3 regions of the Rhizobium sp. RHZ01 genome follow, and region 2 is predicted to be linked to each of the others. Evidence: predicted binding sites of a transcription regulator. Region 2 holds the regulator's gene; each other region holds the start of a gene.
What was found. The regulator PhoB, encoded in region 2, activates phosphate uptake and scavenging genes when phosphate is short. The targets are predictions, from matches to a motif close to TGTCATNNANCTGTCAT.
Positions count from the first base shown of each region.

Region 1: the regulator PhoB is predicted to act here: its motif matches at 1,053-1,069, upstream of phoA (alkaline phosphatase).
Region 3: the regulator PhoB is predicted to act here: its motif matches at 1,026-1,042, upstream of IB248_RS06985 (UDP-2,3-diacylglucosamine diphosphatase).

Region 1 covers NZ_JACUZZ010000004.1:216,974-219,244, forward strand. Annotated here, with positions in the region: gene IB248_RS07155 (ATP-binding protein) at 1-970, shown strand, start outside; gene phoA (alkaline phosphatase) at 1,135-2,271, shown strand, end outside.
Region 2 covers NZ_JACUZZ010000002.1:264,068-266,338, reverse strand. Annotated here, with positions in the region: gene IB248_RS04090 (aspartate aminotransferase family protein) at 1-10, opposite strand, end outside; gene IB248_RS04085 (GcrA family cell cycle regulator) at 439-972, shown strand; gene phoB (phosphate regulon transcriptional regulator PhoB) at 1,066-1,749, opposite strand; gene phoU (phosphate signaling complex protein PhoU) at 1,786-2,271, opposite strand, start outside.
Region 3 covers NZ_JACUZZ010000004.1:173,332-175,602, reverse strand. Annotated here, with positions in the region: gene IB248_RS06985 (UDP-2,3-diacylglucosamine diphosphatase) at 142-966, opposite strand; gene IB248_RS06980 (NADP-dependent malic enzyme) at 1,194-2,271, shown strand, end outside.

The DNA.
Region 1 (2,271 bases), on a different contig from region 2:
GCGCCTAGCAAAGCTTGCCAAGAACGTGGCCGCGGAAGCCTCGAACTTTCTGATGGGGCGCACCTTCCTCGACATCGACATGGCGCGTGCTGCCGATCTGCTCGGGATGGATCGCAGGCAGGCGGAAATGTTCCGCGACCTGAAGCGTGGCAATTTCGTTGCGCTTGGGCCGGCCTTGTCCCGCCGCCCGCTGCCGATCCAGATCGGTAATGTCGAGACCTCGGCGCGTTCGTCGAGCCCCAAGCTCATGCCGCTGCCGGACGCACCGCAGGACGTCGCAGACCTGATCTTCACCCCGGATCCGGAAGAATTTCAGCGGCCGATCGTTCGGCGCGCCGCGCCCGCACCACGGCCGACCACCGATATTCTCGCGGAGTTGTCGCGATCGGCTCCTGCTGCCTCGGCTCCGGTTTCGGAGACGCGTGCGCCTCAGCCCGAGCTGTCGGTCGAGGAACGGGAGGAGCGGCTGACGGCGGTGCTCAACGAAATACTGGACGATCCGAGCTCCGGATTCCGAACGGATTCCGTGCTTTACCAGGAGTTCCTGGTGCGACTTCGCATGCGCCGGGTTCCAGGCGCTCCGATGTCTTTGTCGGAGTTCCGACGCCGCGTGGCGATTTCGCGTTCCGGCGTAGGTGCGGCGACCGCAGAAACCGAGGCCTGGGGAATGGCGTTGTCGCTCTCTTCTGGCGTCACCGACGATCTTCAGGGTGTTTTCCTGATGTTGGCAAAAGCGGCAATTTGTGGCGAACCATGCCCCTCGGATGCGCGGATTGCGCGCGCTTACGGCACCCACTCGGCCCGGCGTGCGAGACGTCTACTTGGCTATTTCGAGGAGCAGGGGACTGTGGTCGTGCACACGGACTTCGCCGGCAAGCGCATCGTCGCTTTCCCCGACATGAGTTGCCAGACGGCTCCCGGCGATGCCAATGCGCCTGATGTGGATGAGGTGCGCTCCGCAGCGGAATGACGGCCGAATTGACGGCAAATAGCGCGCGGACAATGTGCCCGGTTTATACTCGATCCCTAATGTCACACGAAGCAGTTGCTTTTGTCACAAGAGCTTCATTCGGGTGGTGGATAAGGCGCGCGACCCGTGCGGTCGATGCGGATTATCAAAAGGAGATCTCGGTCATGAGAAACAACGTTCGTCACCAGCTGCTGCGCCTTGTCGTCGGCGGCCTGCTTGCAACCGTTGCCGTTCAGCCTGGCTATGCAGATGATGCGGCGAACAAGCTTCTGGAACGTGCGGCAAGCGCCGATCTCAGCGCTCCCGGTGGCGCACGCCGCCTTTCCGGCGACATCACCGAGGCTTATCGCGCCGCGCTCATCGATACCCGCCCGAAGAACGTCATCCTCCTGATCGGCGACGGCATGGGCGACTCCGAGATCACCATCGCACGCAACTATGCGGTCGGCGCGGGCCAGTATTTCAAGGGCATCGATGCGCTTCCGGTCACCGGGCAATACACGCATTATTCGCTCGAAAAGAAGACGGGCAAGCCGACCTATGTGACCGACTCTGCTGCCTCGGGCACCGCTTGGGCGACGGGCGTGAAGTCCTATAACGGCGCGATCGGCGTCGACATTCATGAGAAGAGCCACGAAACGCTGATCGAAAAGGCAAAGGCTGCCGGTCTTGGCACAGGCAATGTCTCGACAGCCGAACTGCAGGATGCAACGCCAGCCGTGCAGATCGCGCACGTGACCCAGCGTAAGTGCTACAGCCCGGCATCCACCACAGAGAAGTGCCCGACGAACGCGCTTGAAAACGGCGGCAAAGGTTCGATCAGCGAGCAGTTGCTGGATACGCGCCCCGACGTGACACTCGGCGGGGGCGCAAAGAGCTTCGGCGAGACCGCCAAGGCCGGCGAATGGAAGGACAAGACGCTTCGCCAGCAGGCGGAGGAACGAGGCTACAAGATCGTCTCGAACCTTGACGAGCTCCAGGCCGTTAAGCAGGCGAACGACAGTGCGCCGGTACTCGGCCTGTTTGCCGAGGGCAATATGCCGGTTCGCTGGGAAGGCCCGAAGGCCAGCCATTACGGCAATGTCGAGAAGGAGCCGGTCGTCTGCAAGCCCAACGAGAAGCGCACGTCGGCAACCCCGACGTTGGCACAGATGACGGCCAAGGCGATCGAACTGCTCAGGACGAACGAGAAGGGCTTCTTCCTGCAGATCGAGGGAGCGTCGATCGACAAGCAGGATCATGCCGCCAACCCGTGCGGCCAGATCGGCGAAACGGTTGATCTCGATGAAGCCGTTCAGGAA
Region 2 (2,271 bases):
CTTCAGCCATGGCGCGATCTCCTATCAGCAATCATCAGCAGCCGGACTCCGGCTAAGGAAAGCAGGTCCGGAAAATTAAAAATGCCGCCTTTCGGCGGCGAGCAGCACTATTTACTTTTCGCACTGCAATGTCAACAAAACTGAGGTTTCGCTGCATGCGTCAAGCAGCCATCCCGAGGCGCTCGACCTATCAACAACTATGTTGCATAAATGACTCTCACGCCCAGCAAGTTGGGGAAAACTTGAAAATCGATTCCCCGAGATTCAACCGACTCTTGTCACGGAGTCGGCCTCACACTAGGTTAAAACTCAATTACTAGGCTGCATGCGGCGGAACTAGTCACCAAAATTTGAGTAAGCGTTTCTTGCCTCGGATACGTCCGTGGCAACGGTGAAGGATTCTGCCTACACCAACGCTAATAAGGCGGAGACAGGGGCATGAACTGGACAGACGAGCGCGTTGAAAAACTGAAGAAGCTGTGGTCCGAAGGCCTGAGCGCCAGCCAGATCGCAGCACAACTTGGCGGTGTAAGTCGTAACGCCGTCATTGGTAAAGTCCATCGTTTGAGTCTGCCCGGCCGTGCCAAGGCCGGCGGTTCGACGACCACCGTCAGAACCCCCAAGCGCACGACTTCGGCGCCCCGCGCCACGAACTACGCCTCGCGGATCACCACACGCACCGTTACCCGCCAACAGGGCGCGACGATGCTCAAGGAAGAGATCGAAATCGATACGGTGGAGGAAGTCCGCTTCCGTCCGGCCGCAAATGTAATCGTTCCGATTTCTCGCCGCCTTGGCCTCACCGAGCTCACCGAGCGCACCTGCAAGTGGCCGGTCGGCGATCCGCTCAATGACGACTTCCACTTCTGCGGTTGCGAGTCCCCGGACTCTTCCCCGTATTGCACGTATCATCAGCGCATGGCCTACCAGCCGGTCAACGAGCGCCGCAAGGCCGCTAACCGGGTCGCCTGACCCGGAAGCCGGATAAGGAATAAAGAAAACGGGCCCTCGCGGGCCCGTTTTTCGTTGTAAGGGAAAGACCTCTCAGGCTCTCGCCTGAAAGGATCAGGCTTCCATCGAATAGCCGGCACCGCGCACGGTGCGGATGACGTCCTGCATGTTGGAAAAGTTCAAAGCCTTGCGCAGGCGGCCGACATGGACGTCAACAGTACGCTCGTCGACATAGATGTCGTGACCCCAGACGCCGTCGAGCAACTGCGAGCGCGAGAAGACGCGGCCGGGCGATGCCATCAAGAACTCGAGAAGGCGGAATTCGGTCGGGCCGAGGCGGACTTCGCGGCTCTTGCGGTGAACGCGGTGCGTCTCGCGATCCAGCTCGATATCGCCGCACTTCAGCAGCGTCGAGAGCACCTCGGGCTTGGCACGACGCAGCATCGCCTTGACGCGAGCGACAAGCTCCGGCGTCGAGAACGGCTTGACGACGTAATCGTCAGCACCGGTCGAGAGGCCGCGAACCCGTTCGCTTTCCTCGCCACGGGCGGTCAGCATGATGATCGGCAGGCGCTCGGTTTCCGGCCGCATGCGCAGGCGGCGGCAGAGCTCGATGCCAGACACGCCCGGCAACATCCAATCGAGGATGAGAAGGTCCGGCGTGCGTTCCTGAAGCCGGATCTCGGCCTCGTCGCCGCGCAGGATGGTATCGACCTCAAAGCCTTCGGCCTCAAGGTTATAGCGGAGAAGCACGCTCAGCGCTTCTTCGTCTTCAACGACAGCTACTTTAGGGATCATTCGTTTCGGTCTCCTGGGGGCGCGGTCGCGGAATGACTATTCAGTGACTGCGCCGACGGTGTTGGCGGTATCGTCCTTCGGACGTTCGCCTTCCGGCTGGGCACCGGTGGCCATGTAGTAGATCGTTTCGGCAATGTTGGTGGCGTGGTCGCCGATGCGCTCGATGTTCTTGGCGCAGAACAGAAGATGCGTGCAGCTGGTGATGTTGCGCGGATCTTCCATCATGTAGGTGAGCATTTCACGGAACAGCGAGGTGTACATCGCGTCGATTTCCTCGTCGCGCTCACGGACCGATTTTGCTTTGTCGGCAGCACGGCTCGTGTAGACGTCGAGGACTTCCTTGAGTTGGACGAGGGCGAGCTCGGACAGGTGCTCGAGGCCGCGGGCGAGCTTGCGCGGCACGCCGGCGCTCTGTACGGCAATGACGCGCTTGGCAGTGTTCTTGCCCAGGTCGCCGACGCGCTCCAGGTCTGCCGCGATGCGGATGGAGCCCATGATCTCGCGAAGATCGGCCGCCATCGG
Region 3 (2,271 bases), on a different contig from region 2:
AACGCTGCCTATCACGTCAACCTAAGGGCGACTATGGCAAGAAATTGCCCGATTGAAACGTTTAAAAAAATAAATAGGGCCTGTCGCAAAGACACAACGGGCTAAACTGATGCATTGAATTGCTGGCTTGGGAGATTGCGCCTAAGCGGCTTGCGGGGCGACGTCCTTTTCGCGATGCCCGATCGCCATCGGGACCGCCTGCGTACCGCTCATGGAACGCCATTCGATCAATTCAAAGGCGCCGTCTTGATGCTCGGCGATCGCCGTACAGCTTTCGACCCAGTCTCCAGTGTTGATGTAACGGATCCCGTCCATGTCTTCCATGACAGCGTGATGAATGTGGCCACAAATCACGCCGTCCGCACCGTGCTTACGGGCTTCGTCGGCAACGACGCGCTGGAACTCGCCTATGAAGTTGACTGCATGCTTCACCTGAAGCTTGGCCCATGCGGAAAACGACCAGTACGGCATCCCCATCCGGCGACGGATTGCTGCTAGGCCAATATTGATTATGATCGCCATGTCGTATGCCCAGTCGCCGAGATAGGCGAGCAGGCGGGCGTTGCGCACCACGACGTCGAACTCGTCGCCATGCAGCACGAGGTACTTCTTGCCGTCGGCCGCTTCGTGCATGATGCGCTCGGCAACCTCGATGCCACCGAAATGGGTGCCTGGAAAGTCACGAAGGAATTCGTCGTGATTGCCGGGGATATAAACCACCCGCGTGCCCTTGCGCGCCTTGCGCAGCAGCTTCTGGACCACGTCGTTGCAATCCTGCGGCCAGTACCAGCTGCGCTTCAGTCGCCAGCCATCAATGATATCGCCGACGAGGACGATGGTATCGGCCTCGTGATGCTTGAGAAAATCCAACAGGAAGTCCACCTTCGCGGCCTTGGAGCCGAGATGCACATCGGAAATGAAAAGCGTACGGAAGTGCCGCGTATCCATATTGTCCCTCACAAGCATCCTGCTCGTGTCCCATGGTTCACCTGACCTTCCAAAACCAGAGTCGTGTTTCAGGAAGATGACATCCGGTTGTCACGCCCGATTTTCCCGGTCTCTACAGACCTGCGCTCCCGTCACGGCAGATTTGCGCTGTTTTCGCATTTCGAACGGAAATTCCGACTGTTCGACCATCCCGTTTGATGTATTGAAGGCAGTTCAAAGACAGCATGCGGCAGCCGGAGGCGATGATGGATCATCACGAAAAGTCCAAGACGGAAAAGAATTTGGCAGGTGGAAGCCTCGACGAGCAGGCGCTCTACTTCCATCGCTATCCGCGTCCGGGCAAGCTTGAAATCCAGGCAATCAAGCCGCTCGGCAACCAGCGCGACCTGGCGCTGGCCTATTCCCCCGGCGTCGCAGCACCCTGTCTCGCCATCCGTGACAATCCCGAGACGGCCGCCGACTATACCTCGCGCGCAAATCTCGTAGCGGTCATTTCCAACGGTACGGCCGTTCTCGGCCTCGGCAATATCGGTCCGTTGGCATCAAAGCCGGTCATGGAGGGTAAGGCCGTCCTCTTCAAGAAGTTTGCCAACATCGATGTCTTCGATATCGAGGTCGATGCAACGAGTGTCGATCAGATGGTCTCGACCGTCGCCTCGCTCGAGCCGACCTTCGGCGGCATCAATCTCGAGGACATCAAGGCGCCGGAATGTTTCGAGATCGAGCGCCGTCTCCGCGAGACCATGAAGATCCCGGTTTTCCATGACGACCAGCATGGCACGGCCATCATCGTCGCTGCGGCGATCCTCAATGGCCTGGAACTGGCCAACAAGAAGATCGACGAGGTCAAGATCGTCGCTTCGGGCGCGGGTGCCGCTGCCCTCGCCTGCCTCAACCTCCTCGTCACACTGGGCGCCAAACGCGAGAATATCTGGGTCCACGACATCGAAGGCCTGGTCTACGAAGGCCGTACAGAGTTGATGGACGAGTGGAAGAGCGTCTACTCCCAAAAGAGCGACACGCGCACGCTTGCGGAAAACATCGGTGGCGCCGACGTATTCCTTGGCTTGTCTGCCGCCGGCGTGCTGAAGCCGGAACTGCTGGCGCAGATGGCCGAAAAACCGCTGATCATGGCGCTCGCCAATCCGACGCCGGAGATCATGCCCGATCTCGCCCGCGCTGCCCGCCCCGATGCAATGATCTGCACCGGTCGCTCCGACTTCCCGAACCAGGTGAACAATGTTCTTTGCTTCCCCTACATCTTCCGGGGTGCTTTGGATTGCGGTGCGATCACCATCAACGAAGAAATGAAGATGGCTGCCG